DNA from 4 places in the Arthrobacter sp. PAMC25564 genome. Region 4 is predicted to be linked to each of the others. Evidence: riboswitches for the same ligand, from Rfam matches in the RefSeq annotation. Region 4 holds a riboswitch; each other region holds the start of a gene.
What was found. Region 4 has a riboswitch for thiamine pyrophosphate ahead of E5206_RS04390 (ECF transporter S component). Riboswitches for the same ligand answer to the same signal wherever they lie in the genome.

Region 1 (7,146 bases), 1.2 Mb from region 4:
TCCCCCTGTGGCAGGTTCGGACCCAGCAGGCACAAGGACTAATTTTGCCACATCAGGGGCGTTCCGGCCAATCCCGCACCAGCCGCCCCGGCTGTCATGATGCCGGGACGTGCCGGGAAGCCTGCTCGCCGTCCGCGCCGGCGTCCGGTCGGCGCCTCAGGCGGCCGTCGACGACGTCGTACCCGAGGTCCACAAATGCTGTACGGTCCGCGCGGGGCAGCTTGCCGGCGTCGAACTCCTCCAGCAGGTCGGGCCGGCGTTCGGCGGTGCGACGGTACTGCTCATGCCGGCGCCACTGGGCGATCTTGCCGTGGTTGCCGCTCAGCAGCACGGCCGGGACGTCGCGGCCCCGCCAGCTGGACGGCTTCGTGTAGACCGGGTATTCGAGCAGCCCGTCCGAATGCGATTCCTCCACGAGGGATTCGGGGTTCCCGACGACGCCCGGCAGCAGCCGCCCGATCGCCTCCACCATGGCCAGCACGGCCACTTCGCCGCCGTTCAGGACATAGTCCCCCAGGCTCATGGGACGGACGGTGAAGTGCTCCCCGGCCCATTCCATCACGCGTTCGTCGATGCCCTCGTAGCGGCCGCAGGCGAAAACCAGCCGGTCCTCGGCGGACAGCTCCTGGGCGGTGGCCTGGGTGAACCGCTCCCCTGCCGGCGACGGGACGATCAGGACGGGTTTTGCGGCCGCCGCCGGCCCAGCAGCACCCTCGGGCCGTTCGGCGGCCACAGCCGCCAGGGCCTGGGCCCAGGGCTCGGGCTTCATGACCATGCCGGCGCCGCCGCCGTACGGGGTGTCATCCACGGTGCGGTGCCGGTCCGTGGTGAAGTCGCGGAGGTCGTGGACCTTCAGCTCCAGCAGCCCGTCCTGGCGGGCCTTCCCGATCAGGGACAGCTCCAGGGGTGCCAGGTACTCCGGGAAGATGCTGACGACGTCGACCCTCATCTAGGCGTTGTCCCCGGCTTCGGCATCGCCGGTGGCCCCGGCCGCGTCGGTGACCCCGGCTTCTTCGGCGTTGACCTCAAAGAGCCCGGGAGGCGGGGTTACCAGGATGAACTTTTCGGCCACGTTGACCTCGGGGACGATCTGTTCCACGAAAGGGATCAGGATTTCCTTGCCGTCGGTCGAGGTCACGACCAGCAGGTCCTGGACCGGGAGGGTATTCAGCCCTGAGACCTTGCCGACCACCTTGCCGCCGACGCGGACGTCCAGGCCGACGAGCTCGTGCTCGTACCAGCCCTCGTCCTCGTTCCCGTCTGCGAGCTCCTCCGTCTCGATGAAGAGCTTGGCGCCACGAAGCGTCTCTGCCTGGTTGCGGGTCTCGATTTCATCGAAGGCCAGGAGCAGAATGTCCTTGTTCCAGCGGGCGCTGATGACGGTGAGCGGGCCGGCCGAGGCGGGCTCAACCACGAACCGGGTGCCCGGAACAAAGCGGTCCCCCGGTGCATCGGTGAGCACCTGGACGGTCACTTCGCCGCGGATGCCGTGGGGTTTTCCGATTCGTGCCACCTGAAGCTGCATCTGTTCCTCTGTTCCGGGTTCATAAAATTTGGTTCTTTGACTGCGGAAAACAGTCCGGCCCCTCCACCATTATCTGGTGAAGGGGCCGGACTGAAAGACAAGTAATGCTGAAAGCGTTACCGGCGACGGTCGGTATCGACGACGTCGACCCTGACCGGCTCGCCGTCCGCCAGCGCTGCAACCACAGTGCGCAATGCGCGTGCGGTACGGCCCTGGCGGCCGATCACCCGTCCGAGATCGTCCTGATGAACGCGCACTTCGAGGGTATCCCCGCGGCGGTTGTTCTTCGCACTGACCTTGACATCCTCAGGACTGTCAACGATCCCGCGGACGAGGTGTTCGAGCGCTTCTGCCAGCAATTTACTCAGCCTCGGTGGTCTCTGCTTCGGCGGGGGCCCCGGCGGCGTCGTCCTTCTTGGCCTTCTTGGTGATGGCTTCCGGGATGATCACGGAACCCTTTTCCGGGGTAACGAAGGCAGCCTTGGGAGCCTTGGTCTTCAAGGTACCCTCCTGGCCCGGGAGACCCTTGAACTTCTGCCAGTCACCGGTGATCTTGAGGATCGCGGCAACCTGCTCGGACGGCTGTGCGCCGACGCCGAGCCAGTACTGGGCACGGTCCGTGTCGACCTCGATGTACGAGGGCTCTTCGGTCGGGTGGTACTTGCCGATCTCTTCGATGGCACGGCCATCGCGCTTGGAGCGTGCGTCCATGACGACGATGCGGTAGTACGGTGCGCGCATCTTACCGAAGCGCTTAAGGCGAATCTTTACGGCCACTTTTGTGGTCACTCCTGTTTCTGAAACGGGGTCGAGCCCGGCGTTCTGCACCCGTGGGGCGGGCCGTACTAGGGGGTTCTAAAAGGACAAGATCCGGACGCGGAGAGAGGGGCCACGCAGATCAAGTACCTGTTCATTGTGCCAGATCAGCGCCGGGATTTCGACTTGACAGCCATGCATGGCCGGATTAATCGCCCCCGGAGGGTGCCGAGGGCCCTCCGGGAGGTGCCGCAGGGTCCCGGGACGGGACTCTGCGGCCGCCCGGCAAGCGGGGGTCAACGGAGGCGTCAGGAGGTCCAGACGTAGAGTTCGGACTTCGTGGCCGGGTCGATTCCGGCGGCCATTTCGGCGAACTGCCGGACGTAGCTCAGGGCCTGGTCCGCTCCAAAGGGCATGTCCTCCTCGGCAGCCCAGGCAGCGGCCACGTCCTCCAGGACATTGCCTTCGCCTTCGGTTTCGTAGCTGAGGAGCTCGGCCAGTGCCCGGACCATGGCGTGCGGAACGCCGAGCAGCGATTCGCTCGCCACATCCACCATGGCCAGCTCATAGTCGGCCCCGGAGGCGTGCACGGCGGCCCCGGCGAGGTCGCCGAGCCGCTCAATCTCATAGTCGCTGATGTCGGGGATCCGTACGGCACCCGGCACGGCCGCGCCGCCGCCGTCGAGGGCAGTCGCGCGCTTGAGGGCTTCGTTGTGGGTGGACACAAAGACTTCGGTGTAGCCCATGGAACTGATCCTTATCCTGTAGGTGCTGTCCCCGGCGGGGAGGTCCTGGCCGGCGGGGCCGCCGCTCCGGCGACCGGAGTCGCCGGTGAGCGCCAGCCGTCGCTTTTCAGCCTAACCCAGCCGGGCAGCGTCATCCGCCCGGTGTCAGCGGACGGCGACACGGAGGCGGTTGCGCCACGGATCCTCGAAGCGCAGTTCGGCTCCGGTGTGGTGCGACTGGACGCCGGCGACCTTGAGCCGGTCGGCGAGGGCTCCGACGTCGTCGCCGGAGGGTACTTCGATCAGCACTTCGCCCAGGCCCAGGGTGTCCCGCCGGGGGCCGGCGCCGCGGCTGTTCCAGACGTTCATCGCCATGTGGTGGTGGTAGCCTCCGGCCGAGACGAACAGCGCCTGGCCGTGCCATCCGGCGGTCTTCTCGAAGCCGAGGGTGCCGACGTAGAAGTCGTGGGCCGACTGGACATCGCCCACTTGCAGGTGGACGTGCCCGATCCCGGCCTCCGTCCCGCGCTGGCCGGTCAGGGATTCCTCGGTGAGGAACTGCTCGAGGTAGCGCTGGGGCGGGAGGGCCAGGCTGTCCATCACGACGTTCTTGCCGTCCCAGGACCAGGCCTCGCGGGGACGGTCCCAGTACAGCTCGATGCCGTTACCCTCGGGGTCGTTAAAGTAGAAGGCTTCGCTGACCAGGTGGTCCGCGCTGCCGGTGAAGGACCGCGGCTCGTACTGCGCGGCGGTGGCGACGGTGGCGGCCAGGGCGGTCTGGTCATCGAACAGCAGGGCGGTGTGGAAGAGGCCGGCCTCGCCGCGGGAGGGGACGGTCAGCCCGGGGGCGGGGGCGAGGTGGACCAGCGGCTTCTGCTTGCGCCCGAGGTACAGGCCGCCGTCCTGCTCGGCCACGATGTCGAGGCCGAGGCCACGCTGATAGTAATCCGTCATGAGCTTCATGTCGCCGACCTTGAGCATCACGGTGCCCATGGTGAGTGCGGCGGGAAGAAGGTCCTGGGTGGTGGCTTCAGCAGTCATTGTGAACGCTCCGGTGGTTCGGCGGCCATCGACCTTCGATGACCTTTGCATACTGTTAAATTACTTGAAGCTTCAATTTATTCCTAATGGATGAGTTCACCCCGCAGCACGATGTGCCGGGGTCCATCCAGCGTGCCGAGCCGGGCCCTGGGGTCCTCGGCACAGACCAGGACATCGGCGCCGGCACCTTCTACGATGGCCTCGGCCCCGAGCCACGCGCGTGCGGCCCAGGCGCCGGCATCGAGAGCAGCCCGGGCCGGGAGCCCGGCGGCGTGCAGGGCCTGGATTTCGTCCGCGATCCGTCCGTGCCTGATCACGCTGCCGGCGTCTGTCCCGGCGTAGATGGACACCCCGGCCTCGAACGCCTCCAGGATCCGTTCGCTGCGCCGCTCCCAGAGCCCGCGCATGTGCGCAGCGTAGCGGGGGAACTTCGCCTCGGCCTGGGCGGCGATCTCTGGGAACGTGGCGATGTTGATCAGCGTCGGGACGATCGGTACACCCTGTTCCACAAACCGGGGCAGGTGCCGGGGAAGCAGCCCGGTGCCGTGCTCGATGCAGTCGATCCCGGCGTCGAGCATGTCATCCAGGGTCTGTTCGGCGAAGCAGTGCGCCGTCACCCTGGCGCCTTCATCGTGCGCGGCCTGGACGGCGTCCTTGAGGACCGCAGCCGGGAAGGACGGTGCCAGGTCACCGGCGCCGCGGTCAATCCAGTCCCCCACGAGCTTGACCCAGCCGTCGCCGGCGAGCGCCTGCTTGCGCACGGCCTCCACCAGGTTCTCCGGCTCGACCTCGACGGCGAAGCCCCGGAGGTAGCGCCTGGTCCTCGCGATGTGGCGGCCGGAGCGGATGATGCGGGGCATGTCCGCACGCTGCTGCAGCCAGCGCGTGTCGTGGACGGCCCCGGCGTCGCGCACGAGCAGCGTGCCGGCGTCGCGGTCCGTGATGGCCTGCTCCTCCGCGAGGTGTTCCGGGACGTCTCCGCCGGGGCCGAGCCCGATGTGGCAGTGCGCGTCCACCAGCCCGGGAATGACCCAGCCGTCCAGCACGAGGTCCGGCGCAGCGGCGGGACGGCGGAAAGTCAGGATGCCGTCGACGGACCAGAGGCCGGGGTGCTCCTGCGCCGCACTGGTGAGGACCGGCCCGCTGAATTCGATGATCCTGGTCATGGCTTAAAGCGTAGCCCGCGCGGCGGTCCGGCCCCCGTCACATGCAGTGTGGCCCAGGGCGGACTGTGGTAGCTTCGTCTACGACCACACGGGTGCCCCTGCAGGGGCTGAGATCGGGCTGACGCAGCCTGCGACCGTTGAACCTGTCCGGGTAATGCCGGCGAAGGAAGTGAGTATTCCGTGAATACGCAATCGACACAGCACAGCCCTGCCCAAAACGGGACGCGGTCCCTGGATTCGCACTCGTTGGCGTACATCGGGGAGGCTGGAAGCGGCATCCGGGTGCCGGTCACCGAGATCGCCCTCGCGGACTCGCCCGGCGGCGCGAAGAACGCACCACTGCAGGTGTACCGGACGGCCGGTCCGGGCAGCGACCCGGTGGTGGGCCTCGCCCCGGTCCGCGCACCGTGGATCGAAGCCCGTGGTGACACGGAACCATACGGCGGACGGGAACGGAGCCTGCTCGACGACGGCAAGTCGGCGGTGCGCCGGGGTGCGGCGTCGGCCGAGTGGGAGGGCGCCCGCCCGGTGCCGCGCCGCGCCGTCGACGGCAAGACTGTCACGCAGATGCGCTACGCCCGGGACGGCGTCATCACCCCGGAGATGCGGTTCGTGGCACTTCGCGAGAACTGCGACGTCGAGCTGGTCCGCAGCGAAGTGGCGGCCGGCCGGGCCATCATCCCCAGCAACATCAACCATCCCGAATCCGAGCCGATGATCATCGGCAAGGCCTTCCTGGTCAAGATCAACGCCAACATCGGCAACTCGGCGGTTACCAGCTCCATCGCCGAGGAAGTGGACAAACTGCAGTGGGCCACGCAGTGGGGTGCCGACACCGTGATGGACCTGTCCACCGGCGATGACATCCACACCACGCGCGAATGGATCCTCCGCAACTCGCCGGTTCCGATCGGCACCGTGCCGATCTACCAGGCCTTGGAAAAGGTCAACGGCGAGGCCAATGCGCTCACGTGGGAGATCTTCCGCGACACGGTCATTGAACAGTGCGAGCAGGGCGTGGACTACATGACCATCCACGCCGGGGTGCTGCTGCGTTACGTGCCGCTGACCGCGAACCGGGTCACCGGCATCGTGTCCCGCGGCGGGGCCATCATGGCCGGCTGGTGCCTGGCGCACCACCAGGAGAACTTCCTCTACACCCATTTCGACGAGCTGTGCGAAATCTTCGCCAGGTACGACGTCGCCTTCTCCCTCGGCGACGGCCTGCGGCCCGGCGCGACGGCGGACGCCAACGACGCCGCGCAGTTCGCCGAGCTGGACACCCTCGCCGAGCTCACGCAGCGCGCCTGGCAGTCCGACGTCCAGGTCATGGTGGAAGGACCGGGCCACGTCCCGTTCCACCTGGTCCGGGAGAACGTCGAGCGGCAGCAGGAACTCTGCAAGGGCGCCCCCTTCTATACGCTGGGGCCGCTGGTCACCGACATTGCGCCCGGCTACGACCACATCACCTCGGCGATCGGCGCCACCGAAATCGCCCGCTACGGCACGGCCATGCTGTGCTACGTCACGCCCAAGGAACACCTGGGCTTGCCGGACAAGGACGATGTGAAGACCGGTGTGATCACCTACAAGATCGCCGCGCATGCCGCCGACCTGGCCAAGGGGCATCCGGGCGCCAACGAACGCGACGACGCCCTGTCCAAGGCCCGGTTCGAGTTCCGCTGGCGCGACCAGTTTGCGCTCTCGCTGGACCCGGTCACCGCCGAGGCCTTCCACGACGAGACGCTCCCGGCCGAACCGGCCAAAACAGCCCACTTCTGTTCGATGTGCGGCCCGAAGTTCTGCTCCATGCGGATCAGCCAGGACATCCGCGACGAATACGGCTCCGCGGAGGCGCAGGAAGCACTCGCCGGCATGGCGGCAGGGATGCGGGAAAAGAGCCAGGAATTCCTGGCCGCGGGCGGCAAGGTCT
Region 2 (7,146 bases), 760 kb from region 4:
TCCCTTGCGCATCCGTGACCACCACCCAACCGGGTGCGTGGTCACGGTTCATTAAGGCTCCGGTGGCTGCTGTCTTGTCCAGCACGGGCCCGGATTCGGCCTTGCTCCGGTGGATGTCGAGGTGGAGCCGGTTGACGTCCGGGGTGTCGGTTTGCTGGAACCAGAGCGAGGGGCCGCGGCCGTACGGGTCCACGAGGTCACCGAACCGTCCCTTGCGGTAGCCGAGCGCCACCCGCCAGAGCCCGGAGATCGCCTCGGGATCCTCCGAATCGATGGCTACTTCCACCGTCCGGTACAGCCCCGGTTCCGCGGTGGCGGCGACGGCGGCGGCCGCCGCGCTGGCCGCCGCGGCCGCTTTGACGTCCCGCGGCGTCACCTCGGTGCCGGCATCGTGGGAACTGTAGCGGAGAAAGACCCGGTTGTAGCGCCAGTCCAGGTCCGGGTGATGGTCCTGTTCTTCAGCGAGGTGCCCGACGGCGGCGATCAGCTCCAGTGCAGCGGCCGCCGTCGGCGCCTTGTATACGCTCACCAGCCCGCCGAGGCGGTACCTCCAGTCCGGCAGGCCGGCCAGGGCCTCGTCGATCTGGGGGCGGGTGAGGACGTCTTCCGTAGCTGCCATGGCAGGCTCCTTGCTGGCTGGACCGGTGCGGCGGGCCGGCTGGCGCGGCCGGCGGTCAACCGGGAGCGGCCGGATTCAGAGGAATTCGGCCCGGCCTTCCATGGCGGAGGACGCCAGGGCGTGTTCGCGGCGCGGGATCCTGCCTGCCGTTTTCGCCAGCCTACCGGCGATGACCGCGTGTTTGAAGGCCTCCCCCATCAGCGCCGGATTCTGCGCCCGGGTCACTGCCGTTGCCAGCAGCACCGCGTCGCAGCCGAGCTCCATCGCCAGGGCCGCGTCCGAGGCGGTCCCGATTCCGGCGTCGAGCACCACGGGCACGGACGCCCGCGAGACGATCAGTTCGATGTTGTGCGGGTTCAGGATGCCCAGGCCGGTGCCGATCGGCGCGCCCAGCGGCATCACCGCGGTGGCGCCGAGGTTCTCCAGCCGCAGTGCCAGCACCGGGTCATCGTTCGTATACGCAAAGACCTTGAAGCCCCGGCCCACGAGCTGCTCGGTGGCGTCCACCAGCTCGACGGCGTCCGGCAGCAGGGTGTGCTCGTCGGCGATGACTTCGAGCTTGACCCAGTCTGTTTCAAGGGCCTCGCGGGCCAGTTCGGCGGTCAGCACGGCGTCCTTGGCCGTGAAGCAACCGGCGGTGTTGGGCAGCACCCTGATGTTGTGGTCGACGAGCAACTGGAACAGCGAGCCTGCCTCGGCGGGCGAGTAGCGGCGCATGGCCACCGTGGTCAGTCCGGTCCCGGACGCCACGAGCGCGGCCCCCAGCCCGTCCAGGCTCGGCGCCCCGCCCGTGCCCATGATCAGGCGGGAGCCCAAGAGGACTCCGTCGACGATGAACGGATCACCGGTGTCGGTGCCGGGGGTGGGCCGGCGGTCCGCTGCGGCCGGTCCTGCGAATGCGGTTTCCTTCATGCTGTTCATCCTCCCTGTACTGCCGTGACGAGTTCGACGTCGTCGCCCTCGGCCAGCGCGGTGCCGTGCCACTGGCTGCGCGGCACCACCTCTGAATTGCGGGCCACGGCGACGCCGAGCTTCCGGCCGTCTGCTGACTGGCCGTTCGGGGCGAGCGTCCGGCCGGTTAGCTGGCTGACCAGCGTGCCGACGGAGGCGCCGTCGGCGACGGCGTGGTCCGCTCCGTTCAATCTGATGTTCATACTGTTTCCTTGGCTTCCTTGGTTTCCTTGGTTCCCTGGCTGCGGTCAGTTTCCTGGCGGTGGTGAAGCTCCGGGGCGGGGAGGCGGGAGAAACGGCCGGGACGGAATCCCGCCCAGCGGGGGTGGGCCGTTCCGTCCAGCAGCTGCCGGCAGATCGCCGCGGCCACCGGGGTGAGCAGGACGCCGTGCCGGAAGAAGCCGGTGGCAATGATCAGGCCGGGGATTTCCTCCCCGTCATCGCTCCCGGCGAGCGCCACGCGGCCCAGCAGCGGCGCGTTGTCCGGCGTGCCGGGGCGCGCCCGGGCTGTGGCTTCCAGCAGTTCCAGCTCGGCCACGGCGGGCAGCAACTGCTGGGCGTCCCGGAGCAGCTGGTAGACGCCGCCGGCGGAGACCGCGGACGGGTCCGAAGGGGCGTCTTCGCGCTGGGTCGCCCCGATCACCACGGTGCCGTCCTGCCGCGGGACGATGTACACGGGAACCCCGCGGACCAGGCCCCGCAGGGTGGCGGTGAGCAGCGGCCGCAGCCGGTCGGGTACACGGAGCCGGAGGATGTCCCCGTAGACCGGCCGCAGCGGCAGCGCGAGGCCGGCCGGGAGGCCGCCGAGCTCCGCCGCGCCGAGCCCGTTCGCCACAATGGTTTCCTTCGCCTGGACGGCGCCGCCGCCGGCGAGGCTGACCCCGGCCACACGCCCGTCCTCCCACAGCAGGCCGGCGGCGCGCCGGGCAACGGCACGGCTTCGGCTGTCCGCCGCGAGCAGGACGGAAATCCGGGCGACGAGCCTGCGGGGATCCACCTGGTGGTCGGAGGGAATGTCGAAGGCGCAGGAGATCCCGGGGCTCAGCAGCGGTTCCCGGCCGCGCGCCTCACGAACGCCCAGGGGCTCCACAATGAGGCCTGAAGCCTGCTGGACGGCCCGGAGGTCGGCGAGCGCCCGGCGGTCGGCGGCGTCAAACCCGACGGCGAGGGTCGGCGTCGTGAGGTAACCGGTTCCGTTGTCCGGCGTCCCTTTGTCCGTTCCGGCTGCCGGAGCGTTGTCTGTTGCGTTGTCCAGCCCTGCCGCGAAGGCCGGCCACAGGCGCGACGATTCGATCATGAGCTCCAGGAGCGCCTCCTCCTGGTAGTGCAGCTCGCTGACGGGGGCGAGCATGCCCGCGGCGGCCCAGCTGGCCCCGCTGCCCGGGGCGTCGTCAATCAGTGCGACGGACCGGCCCGAACGGATGGCCTCCCAGGCGATGCCATGGCCGATCACCCCGCCGCCGATCACCGCTACGTCGTAACAAACGCCAGACGCTGCGTCATCATTCGCCGCGTCACGGTCGGTTCGTGTGTCCATGAAGGAATCCTTCCCTACGCCGGTACTAACCGGATCAGGTCAAGCGGTCGGCTCCAACGCCCTCTCAGCCCTGCAGCGTCGAACGCCAGAGGCGCACGAGGCTGCAGCGGGCTCCCGCGGTATGGGCCCAGTTTAGAGGAACTAGGCTGGTGTCATGAGCCAGGATGCCCTCCACACCACCGCCCGCCTGTACCTGTGCACCGATGCCCGCAAGGACCGCGGCGACTTCGAGGACTTCGTAGACGCGGCCTTCGCCGGCGGCGTGGACATCATCCAGCTGCGCGACAAGACCCTGGAGGCGGCCGAGGAGCTCGAACTCCTCGAGGTCCTGCACGCGGCCGCCCACCGCCACGGCCGGCTGTGGGCCGTCAATGACCGGGCGGACATTGCCTCGCTGTCTGCGGCGCCGGTGTTCCACATCGGCCAGAAGGACATCCCGCCCGAGGCGGCGAGGACCTTCCTGGGCAAGGACACCGTGATCGGGCTGTCCACCCACAGCCCGGAACAGATCGATGCCGCGATTGCTGCCTCGCCGGGGCGCAGCGGACTGGACTATTTCTGCGTGGGACCCGTCTGGGCCACCCCGACCAAACCTGGCCGCGCCGCCGTCGGGCTCGACCTGGTCCGCTACGCCGCGCAGGCCATCCGGACCGCGGGGACCGGCAAAGCCGACGGCCGGATCGAGGACGTGTTGCCGTGGTTCGCGATCGGCGGGATCGATCTTGGCAATGTGGAGCAGGTCCTCGAGGCCGGCGCGCAGAGGATCGTTGTGGTCCGGGCCATTACCGACGCCGATGACCCTGCCGGCGCCGCGCGCGCCCTGCTCGCAGCCCTGGACGCCGCGGAAGCCTGAGCGACAGCCGGCGGCTTGCGGCGGTTGACCGGACCGCCGGCTCAGCCGCTCAGCCCCAACTGCGTCATCCGGCGGGAGTGGTTGGCCGCGAGTTCGGCCAACAGTCCGCTGACCACTTCCCTGGAGCGGGCCTCGTCCGCCCCGATCAGGCCGGGGAGGAACGCGTGCTCGAAGCTCACCCGCTGCGCCTGGGTCAGGGCCTCGCCCAGCAGCCGCCGCGCCCACAGGGACAGCCGTGAGGCCAGCCGCGGGTCCGCCGCAAGGGCGGTCCTGAGCAGTTCCCGCAGGACCGTGGTGGCTTCTTCGTCCGATTGGATCCGCTCGACCAGTTCCCGGGTTCCGGCGTCGACATAGCGGGAAACGGCACGGTAAAAATCGCCGGAGACCGTGTCGATCACATACGCCTTCATGAGCGACTCGTACCAGTCCGCCGGGCGCGTGCGTTCGTGGAAGTGGTCCACGGAGGGCTGGAAGGGAAGCATCGCGGCCTCGGCGTCGAGGCCCGATTCCTCAAGCCTGGCGCGGACCAGTTCGTAGTGCTGGAATTCGATCACGGCGATCCGGCCGAGCACCGCACGGTCGTGCAGGGTGGGCGAATAGCGGGCGTCGGAGGAGAGCCGCTCGAAGGCCGAAAGCTCGCCATAGGCCATCACGCCGAGCAGATCCATCAGGACGCTGTTGTAGCGGGCAGGACCGGCCGGGGATGCGCTCATGGTCCAAGACTAATGGCGCAAATCGAGCTAATCTGATTTTCGTGTCCCATCATCGCCTGACCCCCAGCATGCGCCAACAAAAGAACCAACTTTCCACGGCGCTGAATGCGCTGCGCACCACGCTGGAGCTGCCGGGACCGTTCCCCGAGGATGCGCTCCGGGACGCCAGGGAGGCCGTTGCCTGGCACGAACTGCCGGAGCTGGACCTCACCCGGATCGAGTTCGTGACCATTGATCCGGCCGCCTCCACTGACCTGGACCAGGCCCTCTTCATCGACCGTTCCGGCGAGGGCTACAAGGTGTTCTACGCCATCGCCGACGTCCCGTCATTTGTCGCCCCCGGCAGTGCGCTGGACGCCGAAACCCGCCGCCGCGGCCAGACCTTCTACACCCCGGACGGCCGGATTCCGCTGCACCCTGAGATCATCAGCGAAGCCGCCGGCAGCCTGCTCGCCGGGCAACTGTGCGCCGCGTTCGTCTGGGAATTCGAGCTGGATGCCGCCGCCGAGGTGTGCTCCGTGCTCGTGCGCCGGGCCCGCGTCCGCAGCCGCGCCAAGCTCAGCTACCAGGGCGTCCAGGCCGATCTCGACGCCGGCACCGCCGGCCCGGTGCTGCTCCTGCTCAAGGAGGTGGGCATCAAGCGGGTGGAGCTGGAACGCCTCCGCGGCGGGGCCAGCCTGAACATGCCGGAGCAGGAAATTGAACAGCTGCCCGACGGCGGCTACCGGATCGTCGCGGCCCCGGCGCTGCCGGTCGAAGACTGGAACGCCCAGATTTCGCTGATGACCGGGATGGCCGCGGCCGAGCTGATGCTCAAGGGCAAGGTCGGGATCCTGCGGACGATGCCCGCCCCGGATGAAGGGTCGCTGGCGCACTTCCACCGCCAGACGCACGCCCTGGGCAAGCCCTGGGACGGGGAGATGAGCTACGGCGAGTACCTGCGGACCCTTGACCCGACGGATCCCCGCCAGCTGGCGATTGTGCACTCGGCCGGCATGCTGTTCCGCGGTGCCGGGTACACGCCCTTCGACGGGACCGTCCCCCAGGACGGGATCCAGTCCGCCATCGGCGCCGCGTACGCGCACACCACCGCCCCGTTGCGGCGGCTGATTGACCGTTTTGTGCTGGTCATCTGCGAAGCGCTCAGCAACGGCACGGACGTTCCGGGATGGGCACGCCAGGCGCTTCCGTCCCTGCCGGCAATCATGGCGTCGTCGGACCAGCTGGCCGCCAGGCTCGAACGGTTGGCGTTGGACACCGTCGAGGCTGCCCTGCTGGTCAACCACATCGGCCAGGAGTTCGACGCCGTCGTCATCTCCGGATCACGGCCCGCCAGGAACGGGAACGGCAAGCAGGGAGCCAACGGCAACGGCAACGGCCCCTCCGGGATTGTCCAGATTGCCGAGCCAGCGGTGACTGCGCGGTGCCCCGGCGAACTGGAATCCGGTACCCAGGTGCGGGTCCGGATCGTGTCCTCCGACATCGCCACGCGCGAGGTCCGGCTGGAGCTGGTGGGCTGAGAGCCGCACCTCCGCGCGCCGCATTTGCGCCGTCCTGGCGGGGACAGTCGAGGTTCCGGGCGGCGTACAGCTAGACTGGAGAGGTAGATATGGATGCCCGGTCGTTGATTTCCTTGATTTTAGAATTCAACAAGCCCGCCCCTACGCGATCTTGAGACACACCCGCTGGTCCCCAGTGCCAGTATTCAGATAGCCCGCGATCGGCTTCCACTGGAATTGCTTGCGCGCCTGAGCGTGCTCCGGAACGGCCAGCCGGCCGGCCCCGTTGAGCAAGCGGCGTCAATGCCCAAATGAATAAGGAAACTCCACTGTGAGTGAATTGCACACGCACCAACTGCTGATCGACGAATCCGGCACAGAAACCATTGAGCCGGAAGAGACCATCATCTCGGACGAAAAACCGCACGAGATTGCCGAGAAGACTTTCGCCGAGTACAACGTCCGCGCGGATATCGTCGAGTCCCTTGCCGACGCCGGCATCACGCACCCGTTCCCGATCCAGGCCATGACGCTGCCGGTAGCCCTAGCCGGCCACGACATCATCGGCCAGGCCAAGACAGGCACGGGCAAGACCCTCGGTTTCGGCATCCCGGCGTTGCAGCGCGTCGTCGGACCGGACGACGCCGGCTATGACCAGCTGGCCGCCCCGGGCGCACCCCAGGCCATCGTGATCGTGCCGACCCGCGAGCTCGCCGTGCAGGTCGCCAACGACCTGCAGAACGCCGCCCGCAAGCGCAACGCCCGCATCGCCACGATCTACGGCGGCCGTGCTTACGAGCCCCAGGTCGAGGCACTCCAGAAGGGCGTCGAGGTCGTCGTCGGTACCCCCGGCCGCCTCATCGACCTGTACAAGCAGAAGCACCTCGTCCTGAAGAACGTCAAGATGGTCATCCTGGACGAGGCCGATGAAATGCTGGACCTCGGCTTCCTGCCGGACGTCGAGACCCTCATCG
Region 3 (7,146 bases), 1.3 Mb from region 4:
GCTGTCCAGGCAAGCGCGCAGCCCGGGGCTGAAGCCCAGACCGCTGAAGCTCCCGCCGAGGCTCCCGCAGCAGAAAAGCCTGCCCGGCGTCGTGCCAGCCGGGCCAAGACTGCCGCCCCGGCCGTTGAAGCTGTACCGGAACCGGCCCCCGCAGCGGAGGAAGTCGCAGCGCAGGAATTCGCAGCGGAGGCTGCCGGGACGGCTGTCGCCGCCACAACGGCGACTGAAGCTTCTGCAGCAGGTGCCCCCGCCGCAGAGGCCCCGGCTGCTGCCGCAGCCCCTGCTCCGGCCTCCTCGCTCTTCCTCGAGCCCGGAGCAGTCACGTCCATGATCTTCCAGGCCCCCGACCTGAGCACCGTGGTCCGCCCGGTCACGGTTGAGGCCGCCGAGGAGGACGAAGAAGAAGGTGGCGAAGAAGGCGAAGACGCCAGCCGCCGCCGCCGTCGCAGCCGCGGACGCCGCGGACGCACGACCCGCACGGCCGGCGAATCCGAGACCGAGGCAGAAGGTTCCGCAGAGGAAGCCGAAGAAGGCTCCGAGGGAACCCTGGAGGAGGGCGTGACCTCGCGCCGCCGCCGGCGCCGCCGCCGTGGTGACCAGGACCTCGAACTCACGGGCGGGGGAGACAACGATCCGCCCAACACGGTGACCCGGGTCCGCGCACCCCGTGCGGCCACCGAGGCGCCGGTCAACAACCGCGTCACGTCCCTTAAGGGCTCTACCCGCCTTGAGGCCAAGAAGCAGCGCCGCCGGGAATCCCGCGACACCGGACGCCGCCGCACCGTCATCACCGAGGCCGAGTTCCTGGCCCGCCGCGAATCCGTGGACCGGCAGATGATCGTCCGCCAGCGCGACGACAGAATCCAGATCGGCGTCCTCGAGGACGGCGTCCTGGCCGAGCACTTTGTCTCCAAGACCCAGCAGGATTCCCTGATCGGCAACGTCTACCTGGGCAAGGTCCAGAATGTGTTGCCCTCCATGGAAGCCGCCTTCGTCGACATCGGACGCGGCCGCAATGCCGTCCTCTACGCCGGTGAAGTCAACTGGGATGCGGTCAATCTCGAGGGAAAGCAGCGCCGGATCGAGAACGCGCTGAAGTCCGGGGACTCCGTGCTCGTCCAGGTCACCAAGGACCCTGTCGGCCATAAGGGCGCCCGCCTCACGAGCCAGATTTCGCTGCCCGGCCGTTACCTCGTGTACGTGCCCGGCGGCTCCATGACCGGCATCTCCCGCAAGCTGCCCGACGTCGAACGCAACCGGCTCAAGCGGATCCTCAAGGACCGCCTGCCGGAAGATGCCGGCGTGATCGTCCGTACCGCGGCCGAGGGTGCATCCGAGGAAGAGCTCACACACGATATCAACCGGCTGCGGGCCCAGTGGGAAGGCATCGAAAGCCAGTCCACGTCCACCAAGATCCTCGCCCCCGAGCTGCTCTACGGCGAACCCGACCTGACCATCAAGGTGGTCCGCGACGTCTTCAATGAGGACTTCTCCAAGTTGATCGTCTCCGGCGAGGAAGCCTGGGACACCATCGAGGCCTATGTCACCTACGTGGCGCCGGATCTGGTGGGCCGGCTCGAGAAGTGGACCAAGGACACGGACATCTTCGCTGCGTGGCGGATCGACGAGCAGATCCACAAGGCCCTGGACCGCAAGGTCTTCCTGCCCTCCGGCGGTTCCCTCGTGATCGACCGCACCGAAGCCATGACCGTGGTGGACGTCAACACCGGCAAGTTCACCGGCTCCGGCGGCAACCTTGAGGAAACCGTCACCAAGAACAACCTGGAGGCGGCCGAGGAAGTCGTCCGGCAGCTCCGGCTCCGGGACATCGGCGGCATCATCGTGATCGACTTCATCGACATGGTGCTCGAATCCAACCGCGACCTGGTCCTGCGCCGCATGGTGGAGTGCCTGGGCCGGGACCGGACCAAGCACCAGGTGGCCGAGGTGACCTCGCTGGGGCTCGTGCAGATGACCCGTAAGCGGATGGGCACCGGGCTGCTCGAGGTCTTCGGCGAACAGTGCGAGGCCTGCGCCGGCCGCGGCATCGTCACGCACGACGAGCCGGTCGAGCACCGCCGGGCCAACACCGTCGCCGCCGAACACTACGTGCCGCGGACCGAATCCCAGCCCGCGGCCGTCCGGACCGAGCGCAAGGGCCGCCGCCGCGGAAAGGGCGGACAGGCCCTGGAGGGCGCCCCGACGGCTGCGCCAGCGCACGCCGAGCCCACCGAGGCAGAGCGCCACGCCAAGGCGGAGGCAACGCGTGCCGCCCTGGCCAACATCGCCGCCGCTGCGCACGCCGCCCACCTGCACGATGGGGAGACGGCCGCCGAGGCCGGAACCCGCCGGGCCGACGCCGCGGCCCGCCAGGCCGCGGTCCAGGCGGCCCTCGAGCTGGCCGAGAAGGAAGATGCTGCGTCGGGACGTCCCGCCGCCGTGCTGACTTTCGGCGGCGAGCAGGTTGCCCTGCCGTTCGTGGAGCACACCGAGGAGGCGCCGGCTCCGGCACTCACGCTGGATCTGCTGAATGAGGCCTTCGCCCAGCTGGGCGAAGAAGCCCAGGTTGAGGAAGACCAGGCTCCGGCAGCCGTGTCCCGGCCTGCGGTCTCCAGGCCCGCGCCGGCAGCGGAAGGCACCACGCCCCGCGCCCGCCGCGGACGCCGGAACCGGAGCGCCAGCCGCGCCCAGGGGGCAGCCAACGCGACGTCCGTTGAACACCACGAGGCACTTGAACACCGCGAGGCAACCCGGCCGGCCGCAGCCGTCCATGAGGCCAAGGCTCCGGCCACGCCGGCGGCCAAGCCCGCCGCAGCGAACGAGCCGATCATCCTCGGCGTCGGTGTGCCGGCGTCGGAGCTGTAGCACTCCGGTACTGCCTGGGACCGCGGGTGCGGCCCGGGGCCGGCGTAGCAATACGCCGGTTCCGGGCCGCACCCGCGGGTTCGTTAAGGGAATAAGGCTAGGCTGGAGGACTGACACGGGGTGCCGCGCATCGGGCCGGCTGAGATCCAGACCCGTTGAACCTGTCCGGTTAACACCGGCGAAGGGATGTCTGTTTTGTCCTTTTCAAGCCTTCCGTCTGCGTTTCTTCCTTACCCGCCGCTTGCCGCTACGCAGCCCCGGATTCCGCGGGTGCTGGCCATCGCCGGCTCCGACCCCTCCGGCGGAGCGGGGATCCAGGCCGACCTGAAAAGCATCGCCGCGAACGGCGGCTACGGGATGGCGGCCATCACCGCCCTGACGGCACAGAACACCCGGGGAGTCCGGGCCGTGCACGTGCCCCCGGCCGAATTCCTCACCGCGCAGCTGGACGCGATCAGCGAGGACATCATGATCGACGCCGTCAAGATCGGCATGCTGGGGGACGCGGCCGTGATCGACGCCGTCCGCGGCTGGCTCGAAAAGGTCCGCCCCGGCGTGGTGGTGCTTGATCCGGTGATGGTGGCCACGAGCGGGGACCGGCTCCTGGCGGAGTCCGCCGCGGCCGCCCTGCAGGCCCTGCTGCCACTGGCTGACCTGATCACGCCGAACCTCGCCGAGCTGGCCATCCTGCTCCAGGAGCCCGTCGCCGCGGACTGGGCCGCGGCCCTGGAACAGGGAAAACGGCTGGCCGCACTGGCCGGCACCACCGTGCTGGTCAAGGGCGGACACCTGAAGGACGGCGGCGCCGACGGCGGAGGCTGCCCGGACGCGCTCGTCAACACCGGGGGACTGCTGGGGCACGAGACCGTCGTGGTGCCCGGCGAACGCGTAGCCACCCGCAACAGCCACGGCACCGGCTGTTCGCTGTCCTCGGCGATGGCCACCGTATATGCCCGGGTGGGGGACTGGGAGGCCGCCCTCCGGGAGGTCAAGCCCTGGCTGCAGGGCGCCCTGCGGGAGGCGGGGAGCCTCGACGTCGGATCCGGCAACGGCCCCGTCCACCACTTCCACCACCTCCAGCATCTCAGCCAGGATCATGGCAGCACAGCCCGGGCCCACGGCCCGGCCCCGGCAGAAGGCGAGTTCGCCGTGGCACTGCGGGAAGGTGCGGCCGCAGACCTGGCCACGATTTTCGGCCTGGACTTCATCCGGGGCCTGGCCGACGGCACGCTGCCCGAGCACGAGTTCGCCTACTACCTCGCGCAGGACGCCATCTACCTCAACGGCTACTCCCGGGTCCTGGCCCGCGCGGCCGCCCTCGCGCCGTCGGAGGCCGAACAGCTGTTCTGGGCCCGCTCCGCGCAGAATTGCCTCGAGGTCGAATCCGAGCTGCACCGGACCTGGCTCAGCACCCGCCCGACCGACGCGCACCTGGGTCCCGTCACCAAGTCCTATGTGGACCACCTGCTCGCTGCCTCGGTCGCAGGCAGCTACGGGGTGCTGGTGGCCGCGGCCCTGCCGTGCTTCTGGCTCTACGCCGAGGTCGGGGCCACGCTGCACGGGGAGTTCCTCGCGGCCGGCGCCCCGCCGGAGCACCCCTACGCGGACTGGCTGCGGACCTACGCCGACGAGGAGTTTGCCGCCGCGACCCGGCAGGCGATCGCCTTCACCGATGCGGCAGCGCGGTCCGCCTCGGAAAGCGAACGGAATGCCATGGTGCTGGCCTTCCGGCAGTCGGCGCGCTATGAAGTCGATTTCTTCGACGCGCCGAGGCTGCACTCTTGACCTGACCGGCCCCGCATTGCCTGTACGATAGTCGGGCACGGTTCCGGATATTATCGCGGTACCACGTGGTCACTGCCGCGTGGCGCCTATCACGAACTATCCACCGGAACCAGCCTCATTTGCGGCCGAAGGCAAAATTAGCGTAGTCTAGATCTTCGGTGCTTACGCCAACACTTGGGTTATGACCTTGAGGACACTTCATTCGATACCGAATGGAATTGTCCACGGGATAGCTCATGGGTTCCCCCGGGGAACCCACCGGCGTAGAGGCACAGCGTGAGCCGGACCAAATAACTTGGACCCAGGTTCCGCACGCAAATCTAGTAATAAACGTCGAGAGAAGTGAGTTCCACAGTGGTGTACGCGATTGTCCGCGCAGGCGGCCGCCAAGAGAAGGTTTCCGTTGGAGACTTCGTTACCCTGAACCGCGTCCCCGGTGGAGCCGGCAGCACCTTTGAGCTGCCCGCACTGCTCCTGGTAGACGGTGACAAGGTTACGTCCGCTGCCGCGGACCTGGCCAAGGTAACGGTTACGGCTGAGATCCTCGAAGACCTTCGTGGTCCGAAGATCGTCATCCAGAAGTTCAAGAACAAGACCGGCTACAAGAAGCGCCAGGGTCACCGTCAGGAATTGACCAAGGTCAAGATCACCGGTATCAAGTAACTAACCGTTACTGTTCAGGTTTTCAGCAGATTCCCCAGAATTTTTAAGGCAGGCATTTCAGATGGCACATAAAAAAGGCGCGAGTTCCACTCGCAACGGTCGTGACTCCAACGCCCAGTACCTCGGCGTCAAGCGCTTCGGCGGCCAGGTAGTTTCCGCAGGCGAGATCATCGTCCGCCAGCGCGGCACCCACTTCCACCCGGGCGCCGGCGTCGGCCGCGGCGGGGACGACACCCTGTTCGCACTGGCCCCCGGTGCAGTCGAGTTCGGCACCCGCCGTGGTCGTCGCGTTGTGAACATCGTGGCTGCTGCAGCTGCAGAGTAACAACAAGTTCTAAATCGGTGGGGCGGGCCATTAGGTCCGCTCCACCGGTGTTTTAACCGCATTACAATCATCTTGGGCCTCCTTGGGGGCCCGGGGAACAGCACTGAGGAGATCCACGTGGCGAGCTTTGTAGACCGGGTAGTACTGCACGTATCCGGCGGTACCGGCGGCCACGGCTGTGTCTCCGTCCACCGGGAGAAGTTCAAGCCCCTCGGTGGCCCCGACGGCGGCAACGGCGGCAATGGCGGCGATGTCATCCTGCGCGTCGACCCGCAGACCACCACCCTGCTGGACTACCACCATGCCCCCCACCGCCACGCCACCAATGGCGGCCCCGGCATGGGCGACTGGCGCGGCGGCAAGAACGGCGAGACCCTGATCCTTCCGGTTCCCGAGGGCACCGTGGTCAAGTCCAAGGACGGCACCGTCCTGGCCGACCTCGTCGGCGAAGGCACCGAATACATTGCGGCTGCCGGCGGCATCGGCGGCCTCGGCAACGCCTCGCTCTCCTCGCAGAAGCGCCGCGCGCCAGGCTTTGCCCTGCTCGGAATCGAGGGCGAGTCCAGCGACATCGTCCTGGAACTGAAGTCCATCGCGGACATCGCCCTCGTGGGCTTCCCTTCGGCGGGCAAGTCCAGCCTTATCGCGGCGATGTCCGCGGCACGGCCCAAGATCGCCGACTACCCCTTCACCACGCTGATCCCGAACCTGGGCGTCGTCCAGGCCGGTGAGGTGCGCTTCACCATTGCGGACGTCCCGGGCCTGATCGAGGGCGCCAGCGAAGGCAAGGGCCTCGGCCACCACTTCCTGCGGCACGTCGAGCGTTGCGCCGCACTGGTGCACGTGCTGGACTGCGGCACGCTGGAATCGGACCGCGATCCGCTCTCCGACCTGGCCATCATCGAGGCCGAGCTGGAGAAGTATGCCGTGGACATGAGCTACAGCGGAACCGACGGCGAAGTCGTGCCGCTGAACCACCGCCCCCGCCTCGTCGCCCTTAACAAGGTGGACCTGCCCGACGGCAAGGACATGGCCGAGTTTGTCCGCCCCGAACTCGAATCCCGCGGCTACAAGGTCTTTGAAGTCTCCGCGACCAGCCACGAAGGCCTCCGCCAGCTCGGCTTCGCCATGGGCGAGATCGTCAAGGCAGCCCGCGACGCCGTCGCCGCCGCACCGCCCAAGGTGCACGCACCGGTGCTCAAGCCCCGCGCCGTCAACGAATCCGGCTTCACGATCCGCCGCGAAGAGAAGAACCTGGAGCCGCTGTTCCGCGTACTCGGCGACAAGCCGGTGCGCTGGGTCAAGCAGACTGACTTCACCAACGAGGAAGCGATCGGCTACCTCGCGGACCGCCTCGCCAAGCTCGGCATCGAAAATGAGCTGTTCAAGAAGGGCGCCAAGCCGGGCGACACTGTCGTCATCGGCGAGGACGACGGCGTCGTCTTCGACTGGGAGCCGACCATGATGGCCGGCGCCGAACTGTTGGCCTCCCCGCGCGGCACCGACGT
Region 4 (7,146 bases):
ACGGGTTGCCGTGCGAGCCCACGCCGCGGGCCCGCCGGGCCATGCCGATGGTCTGCCATTCCTCGGCCATGAGCCCCACGAGACGCATCGCAGCGAGGGTCCCCAGGACAAAGCGGTGCGGCAGTTTCGCGTTCTGGGCCAGCGCGTCGGCAAGATCCGTCGGGTCCGTGCAGCTCATCAGCAGTACCGCGGGCAGCGCGATGGCGAGCCCGCGGAGCATGAAGCCGAGCCCCAGCTGCAGGGAGCCGGCGCTGATGGACCAGATGCCGGCGTCGAGCAGAATGTTCCCGGTGTCCGGCGCCAGGATGGCGGTGCTCCAGCCGCCCAGCGCCGCCGCCAGGATCAGCGGCCAGCCGCGCTTCCACAGCAGCGGCAGGCTCAGCCCGGCGAGCGGGAAGAGCAGCAGTTCGCAGGCCAGCGCCACCGATGCCGAGACCCAGTCGATGGACAGGGCCAGAACGAGGGTGATGAGTACGACGGCGGTGAACTTGGCCAGCGGATTGGCGCGGGTCAGCAGCGCATGGTTGCCGCCCAGGCTCAGGACCTCCCTCATGGCGCCACCACCTTGCCCGGTCCCCGGCGCCCCGGTGCTTGGCGTTCGGGAGCGGCCAGGCTGAGCTGGGTGCCGCCCAGGACGGCGGTGAATTCCTCGTCATGCGTCACGGAGACGACGGCGGTGCCGGCGTCGAGGAGCTCGGAGAGGAAGGACGCCAGTTCGGCCCAGGTGTTCGCGTCCTGCCCGAAGGTCGGTTCGTCCAGGACCAGGACCTGGGGGTGGGCTGCGAGCACGGTGGCCACCGAGAGGCGCCGTTTCTCGCCGCCGGAGAGCGTGTAGGGGTTGGCGTCCACCAGTTCGGTCAGCCGCAGCCGTTCCAGCAGCTCGTCCACGCGCTCTTCGCCGCGGCCGAGGTGGCGGGGGCCGAACATCAGCTCATCGAGCACCCGGCCGGTGACGAACTGGTGCTCGGGTTCCTGGAACACGGTTCCTATCCTGGCGATCAGCTGCTCGGCCTTCCATTTGTAGGGATCGAGGCCGGCCCCGGCGCTGAGCGCCAGGGTGGCGGACACCGCGCCGGAGACCGGCGCGAGCAGGCCGGCCAGGGTCAGGGCGAAGGTGGATTTCCCCGAACCGTTCGGACCGGTGATGGTCAGCGCCTCCCCGGCCCGGACCTGGGCCGTGATGCCGGACTGGACCGGACGTGGGGGGATGGCGCGGAAGCCCCCGCGCAGGCCGGCCCGGCGCGGCCGTTCGCGGGACACGGCAAGCTCTTCCGCGGCCAGCAGGAGCGTGCCGGCGTCGGAGGAAACGCCGGAACGGCCGGCAGTGCCGCGTCCCCGGGTCTGCGGCACATGTCCCGGCACCCAGACGCCGGCGGAAATGAGCATGTCCCGTGCCTGCACCAGGACCTGGTCCGGTGGTCCATCGATCAGCACCGCGGGCTCCGTGGGGGATCCGGGCTGCAGCACCACGATCCGGTCCACGAGGTCTTTCCACACGGCAACCCGGTGCTCCACGACCACCAGGGTGGCCCCGGTCTTGTCCAGGCAGCGGCCCACGGCGTCGCGGACCTCCAGGACGCCGGCCGGGTCCAGGTTGGCGGTGGGTTCGTCGAGCAGGAGCAGGCCCGGACGCATCGCCAGGATGCCGGCGAGCGCGAGGCGTTGCTTCTGGCCGCCGGAGAGGGCCGCCGTCGGATGGTCCAGAGGCAGCCGGGCCAGCCCGACGTCGTCGAGTGCTTCCTGGACCCGCCGCCAGATTTCCGCCGGCGGCACAGAGAGATTTTCCGCCCCGAACGCGACGTCGTCGCCGAGCCGCGACAGCACCACCTGGGTCTCCGGGTCCTGCTGGACCAGACCGGCCCGGCCGCGCTGTGCGCGCGGCGGGGCGCCGTCGACCAGGAGGCTTCCGGTTTCGTCGGAGTCCTCGGCACCGCCCGGGGAGCCGGCAGCGCCGGCGCCGGAGGTGCTGTCGCCTAGTACCCCCGCCAGGGCATGGAGCAGGGTGGACTTGCCGGCGCCGGAAGGACCCAGGAGCAGTACCCGTTCGCCGGGTCGGATGTCCAGGTCCAGCCCGTTGACCGCGGGGCGGGGCCGGCCGGCGTGCCGCCAGCCCCAGCCGCGGGCCGTGATGGCCGCCGGGCGGACGCCGTCGGAGGGTGTCATGGGTCGATATCCGTTGTCACGAGGGGAACAGTCAGTAGGGCAGCAGTCGCAGCCGTCAGGAGTAGACGGGCTCCGTGGCAGCCTTCCGGGAGGCGAAGGAGCTCAGCACCCCCGTCCTGGCCAGGCCTCGGGTGGCGAGCCAGGACAGGGCGCCGGCGATTACGGCGCCGGAGATCGCGGTGAAGATGATGTACGCGAGCTTGTCGCCGGCGGCGTAGGCGATGTTCCAGCCCCACGGCAGGAAGGAATCGTTCAGGCCGCAGAACAGGCCCGCGCCGGCGCCGGCCAGCAGGGACACCGGCAGGTTGAACTTCCTGTACACGAGCGCGGCGAACACCAGTTCCGCTCCGAGGCCCTGGAGGACACCGGAAATCAGCACCGTGGTGCCGTACTGGGAGCCCATGATCAGCTCACCGGTGGCTGCCACGGTTTCACAGAACAGCGCGGCACCCGGCTTGCGGACGATCAGCATGCCCAGGACCGCCGGGATCATCCAGCCGCCGGCGTAGAGCCCGGTCAGGGGCGGGTAGAGCGCGTTGACCGGTGCGGAAATCAGGTTGGCGCCCTGATCCCAGGCCCAGAAAATCACGCCGCCGGCAACCGCGATCAACGCGGCCACTACGATGTCCACAACACGCCAGCTGTAGCCGCGTCCGGGAAGTGTCAGCTTTGCAGAAATACCAGTCATGTCGTCCTCCTGAGGAACAGGAGGGGAGAGTGCTCCGGCGGGCCGCGGCTTCCGCCGCCGCACCGGTCACTCTGAGAACTCGACTCCCTTGCGCCGGTACTAACCGGATCAGGTTCGAGGGTCTGCGGCTGTCCGCACTCTCAGCGCCCACCTGTGGTTCCCCTGGATTTCTCCAGTGGGGCCCGACGGCGGCGCTCCCCTGTCGTCTTAAAATCACGTCGTATTAAAATCGCCCTTGTGGGCGTTGCTCAGTTTACACCCTGGAGGCCTGATTTCAGCCGGTCTGGACGGTCCGGCCGGGGAGGCTAGGCTAGGGGAAGCCCTCTTTCCTCCCGCAAGGAGTCCGAAGAATGAACATCTTCATCAAACTACTCGGCACCGGCATCAGCCTCCTCGCCGGCTTTGTCGGCACCAAGCTCGTGGACACCGTCTGGGAAAAGTCCACCGGCAACAAGCCGCCCAAGGGTCACGACGACGACGTTCCCACGACGTTGCGCTCCGCCCTGACGTTCGCGCTGATCTCGGCATCTGTCAGCGCCGTCATCCAGGTCCTCGCCAACCGCGGCACCCAGCGCGCGATCACCCGCTTCGCCAAGACCCAGGACCTGGTCTAAGCGCATCGTCTGACCGGACCCGGCCACCACCGCCCGTCAGCGCTCTTCCGCCACCGGCCCGGCATCGTCGGTAAAACCGCTCTTGCCGGCTGCCTGCTGCACCACGGCCTCCAGCTCGTCGGTGCTCAGCAGCTCCGGGCGCAGGTGCTTGGTGCGGTAGCCGGCGCGGCCCACCATGTGGGCGGACACCGGGACGGTGAGCAGTTGGAAGATCCAGGCCACCACCAGCACCGGCCAGACCCACCAGGTGCGCAGCTGCAGTCCCACCGCGGCGAGCAGCAGGAACAGCCCGAGCACCTGGGGCTTGGTGGCGGCGTGCATCCTGCTCATCAGGTCGGGGAAGCGCAGCAGTCCGATGGCTGCGGCGAGGGACATCAGGGCGCCGACCACCATGAAGACTGCCGAGACCGCGTCGATCAGGGCGTCGGTCATGGTGCCGGCGGCGAGCGTTTCAGGATTCACGGACGTTCTCCCGCCGGTCTGCCACGAACCGCGCCACGGTGACCGAGCCGACGAATCCGATGATGGAGATCGCCACCAGCAGCATCAGGTTGTTGAGGTGCCGGTTCACGGCCATGTCGATGCACAGCGCCGCCCCGACAATCGCCAGCAGCACATCCGCGGCGAGCACCCGGTCCAGCAGCGAGGGTCCCCTCGCGATCCGGATGATCGCTCCCGCCGCGGCCAGGGTCAGCACGACGGCGGTTACGGTCAGGACAAGCTGCATCATGGGCCCACCTCCTGGTTGAGTGCGGTTAGTTCGTCCTTGGTCCCCATGATGCGGATCAGCCCGGCCTCGGTGTCCCGCACCTCCTTACGGAGCCTGGCCGCGTCACCGGCGTTGCGGACGTTGATGCCATGGATGTATAGCGTGGACGTGGAGCGGTCCACCTCCACCACCAGGGAGCCCGGAATCAGCGAAATCACATGCCCGGTGGCTGTCACCAGCAGATCGGAGTGGCTGCGCAGCGGGACGGCGACGACGGCGCTGACCACCCGGGGCCCGCGGGCCACGGCCAGGAACAGGACCTGGCAGCTCGCTGCCACCACCTTGGCCAGGAAGACGACGGCAAAGGGGATGGCGCGCAGCACGTTGAAGCGACCGCCGAGCTCCACCGGGGGCAGGTAGAACAGCCGGGCCACCACCACCGCGATGAGGGCGCCGAAAAGCAGGTTGCCGGCGCTGAAGTCCTGCCAGAGGGCGCCCCAGACGATCACCAGCCAGATCAGCAGGGGCAGTTCCTGGCGCAGCGAGATGCGTTTGCGGCTCATTTCCCGCCGCCCTGCGCCGGCCCCGGCTGGGCGATCGGCGGCACCGGCGCGTCCTCGCCGAGCACCGCCTGGATGTAGGAGGACCTGTCCAGCATCTCCTGTGCCGACTGGTCCGCCACCCGGAACAGCGGCCCGGCGAAGACCGTCAGCGCCACACCGAAGATCACCAGGCCAAGGGTGGACCCCACCATGGCCCGCGGCAGCAAGGTGACGTTGGTCCGGCCCGCCCGGTTGCCGGTGGCAGAATCCCCGGGAGCGGCGAGCAGCACCGGATCCGGATGTTCCGCATCTTCGGGCTTGCGCCAGAACGCGCGGTTCCAGACCCTGGCGACGGCCAGCAGGGTCAGCAGGCTGGTCAGCACTCCCCCGATCACCAGCGCATAGGCCAGCGGCGTACCGAGTTGAACCCCGGCCTGCAGCAACCCGAGCTTGCCCAGGAAACCGGAGAACGGCGGAATCCCGGCCAGGTTCATGGCCGGGACGAAGAACAGCACCGCCAGCACCGGGGACAGCTTGGCGAGCCCGGCCACGCGGTCCATCGACGAGCTGCCGCCGCGGCGTTCAATCAGGCCGGCCACCATGAACAGACTCGTCTGGATGGTGATGTGGTGGGCCACGTAGAAGACCGCGGCGCCCAGCCCGGCCACCGTGGACATCGCCAGCCCGAACACCATGTAGCCGATGTGGCTGACGAGGGTGAAGGACAGGAGCCGCTTGATGTCGCTCTGGGCCAGGGCGCCGAGGATTCCCACCACCATGGTCAACAGCGCCGCGACCATCAGCGCGGCGTTGAGCGTGTCCCCCGGGAAGAGCAGCGTCTCCGTGCGGACCATCGCGTAGACGCCCACCTTGGTCAGCAGGCCGGCGAACACCGCCGTGACCGGCGCGGGGGCGGTCGGGTAGGAGTCCGGAAGCCAGAAGGACAGCGGGAACACGGCGGCCTTGATGCCGAAGGCGACCAGCAGCATGACATGCAGCAGGGTCTGCGTGCCCTGGTCCAGGCCCGCCAGCTTGATCGCGAGGTCGGCCATGTTGATGGTTCCGGTGGCCCCGTAGACCATGGCGATCGCGATCAGGAACAGCACCGAAGACACCACCGAGACCACCACGTAGGTCACGCCGGCGCGGATGCGGGGACCGGTGCCGCCGAGCGTCATCAGCACATAGCTCGCGGTCAGGAGGATCTCGAATCCCACATAAAGGTTGAACAGGTCGCCGGAGAGGAAGGCGTTGGACACCCCGGCCACGAGGATCAGGTAGGTGGGGTGGAAAATCGACACCGGCGCATCCCGGTCGCCGTCGGCCATGCCCTGCCCGGTGGCGTACACCAGCACGGCGAGGCTCACGGCCGAGGACACCACCAGCATCAGTGAGGAGAACTGGTCCACCACCATTACGATGCCCCACGGAGGAAGCCAGCCGCCAATGTTCACCGCCGCTGTGCCGCCCTCCCAGACGGAGGCGAGCAGCCAGCACTCGAGCAGCAGCGTCAGGGACAGCAGCCCGATGCTGACGGCCCGCTGGGCCCGCGAGTACCGGATCAGCAGGAAGGTCAGGGCTGCGCCCACGATGGGAAGTACGACGGCGAGCGGGGCAAGACTGGCGATGTTCACGCTCCGTCTCCTTCCGGGTGTTGGGTCACGTTCCGGGAACCGGGCTGTTCTTCCGCCGCGGCGATCTCGGCCTTGATCATGCGGTCGCCCGCCAGCACGCCGGCGGTGCTGGCTCCGGCGGGCGTGTTTGAGATCCCGGTTCCGTCCGAACCGATCATGGTCAGCGGGAATTCCGAGGTTTCCATCGGAACCACGGAGTCGTCCTCCGCGTCGAAACTCGGCGTCTCCGCCACGCGGCGGTCCTCGGCGTCGTCCTGGATTTCATCCTGGCGGCCCAGGACCCAGGTGCGGTAGATGATGCCCAGCATGAACGCCGTGACGGCGAAGGAGATCACGATCGACGTCAGGATCAGTGCCTGCGGCAGCGGATCGTTGTAGGCCCGCGGGTCCGTGTCCTTGCCGAAAATCGGTGCCAGCCCTGCGTAGCCTCCGGTGGCGAGGATCAGCAGGTTGGTGGCGTTGGCCAGCAGCATGAGGCCCAGCAGGACCCGGGTGAGGCTGCGCTCCAGGATCAGGTAGATGCCGCAGGCATACAGGGCTCCCATGACCATCAGCAGGGTCAGGTTGACGCTCATGCTTTCCCCCTGGCCGTGGCTTCGGCCGGAATTCCGCCGGCTTCCTGGTCTTCCTGCGGCTCCGCCGGATGTTCCTCGAAGTGCTCGTCGATCTCCGCCCCCAGGCTGCGCAGCACATCGATGACCAGGCCGACGACGACGAAGTACACCCCGATGTCGAAGAGGGTCGAGGTGACGAACTTGATGTCACCGAAGACGGGCAGCCACAGCTCGACGATGGC

Region 1: another riboswitch for thiamine pyrophosphate. It lies ahead of thiC (phosphomethylpyrimidine synthase ThiC); the one in region 4 lies ahead of E5206_RS04390 (ECF transporter S component).
Region 2: another riboswitch for thiamine pyrophosphate. It lies ahead of thiO (glycine oxidase ThiO); the one in region 4 lies ahead of E5206_RS04390 (ECF transporter S component).
Region 3: another riboswitch for thiamine pyrophosphate. It lies ahead of E5206_RS10595 (bifunctional hydroxymethylpyrimidine kinase/phosphomethylpyrimidine kinase); the one in region 4 lies ahead of E5206_RS04390 (ECF transporter S component).

Annotation. Positions count from the first base shown of each region.
Region 1 is NZ_CP039290.1:2,184,170-2,191,315, reverse strand. Features, by position in the region: gene trmD (tRNA (guanosine(37)-N1)-methyltransferase TrmD) at 95-949, opposite strand; gene rimM (ribosome maturation factor RimM) at 950-1,525, opposite strand; gene E5206_RS10145 (RNA-binding protein) at 1,642-1,884, opposite strand; gene rpsP (30S ribosomal protein S16) at 1,886-2,302, opposite strand; gene E5206_RS10135 (hypothetical protein) at 2,590-3,027, opposite strand; gene E5206_RS10130 (VOC family protein) at 3,172-4,047, opposite strand; gene E5206_RS10125 (amidohydrolase family protein) at 4,131-5,213, opposite strand; TPP riboswitch at 5,292-5,399, shown strand; gene thiC (phosphomethylpyrimidine synthase ThiC) at 5,394-7,146, shown strand, end outside.
Region 2 is NZ_CP039290.1:1,732,227-1,739,372, reverse strand. Features, by position in the region: gene E5206_RS07990 (4a-hydroxytetrahydrobiopterin dehydratase) at 1-619, opposite strand, end outside; gene E5206_RS07985 (thiazole synthase) at 695-1,417, opposite strand; gene thiS (sulfur carrier protein ThiS) at 1,537-1,773, opposite strand; gene thiO (glycine oxidase ThiO) at 1,770-3,107, opposite strand; TPP riboswitch at 3,102-3,235, opposite strand; gene thiE (thiamine phosphate synthase) at 3,262-3,960, shown strand; gene E5206_RS07965 (ferritin-like fold-containing protein) at 4,002-4,673, opposite strand; gene E5206_RS07960 (RNB domain-containing ribonuclease) at 4,715-6,193, shown strand; gene E5206_RS07955 (DEAD/DEAH box helicase) at 6,504-7,146, shown strand, end outside.
Region 3 is NZ_CP039290.1:2,276,793-2,283,938, forward strand. Features, by position in the region: gene E5206_RS10590 (Rne/Rng family ribonuclease) at 1-2,865, shown strand, start outside; TPP riboswitch at 2,972-3,069, shown strand; gene E5206_RS10595 (bifunctional hydroxymethylpyrimidine kinase/phosphomethylpyrimidine kinase) at 3,052-4,650, shown strand; gene rplU (50S ribosomal protein L21) at 5,005-5,313, shown strand; gene rpmA (50S ribosomal protein L27) at 5,375-5,638, shown strand; gene obgE (GTPase ObgE) at 5,756-7,146, shown strand, end outside.
Region 4 is NZ_CP039290.1:968,804-975,949, reverse strand. Features, by position in the region: gene E5206_RS04400 (energy-coupling factor transporter transmembrane component T) at 1-553, opposite strand, end outside; gene E5206_RS04395 (ABC transporter ATP-binding protein) at 550-2,163, opposite strand; gene E5206_RS04390 (ECF transporter S component) at 2,219-2,851, opposite strand; TPP riboswitch at 2,919-3,062, opposite strand; gene E5206_RS04385 (DUF4235 domain-containing protein) at 3,202-3,465, shown strand; gene mnhG (monovalent cation/H(+) antiporter subunit G) at 3,502-3,897, opposite strand; gene E5206_RS04375 (monovalent cation/H+ antiporter complex subunit F) at 3,917-4,195, opposite strand; gene E5206_RS04370 (Na+/H+ antiporter subunit E) at 4,192-4,737, opposite strand; gene E5206_RS04365 (Na+/H+ antiporter subunit D) at 4,734-6,350, opposite strand; gene E5206_RS04360 (Na(+)/H(+) antiporter subunit C) at 6,347-6,925, opposite strand; gene E5206_RS04355 (Na+/H+ antiporter subunit A) at 6,922-7,146, opposite strand, start outside.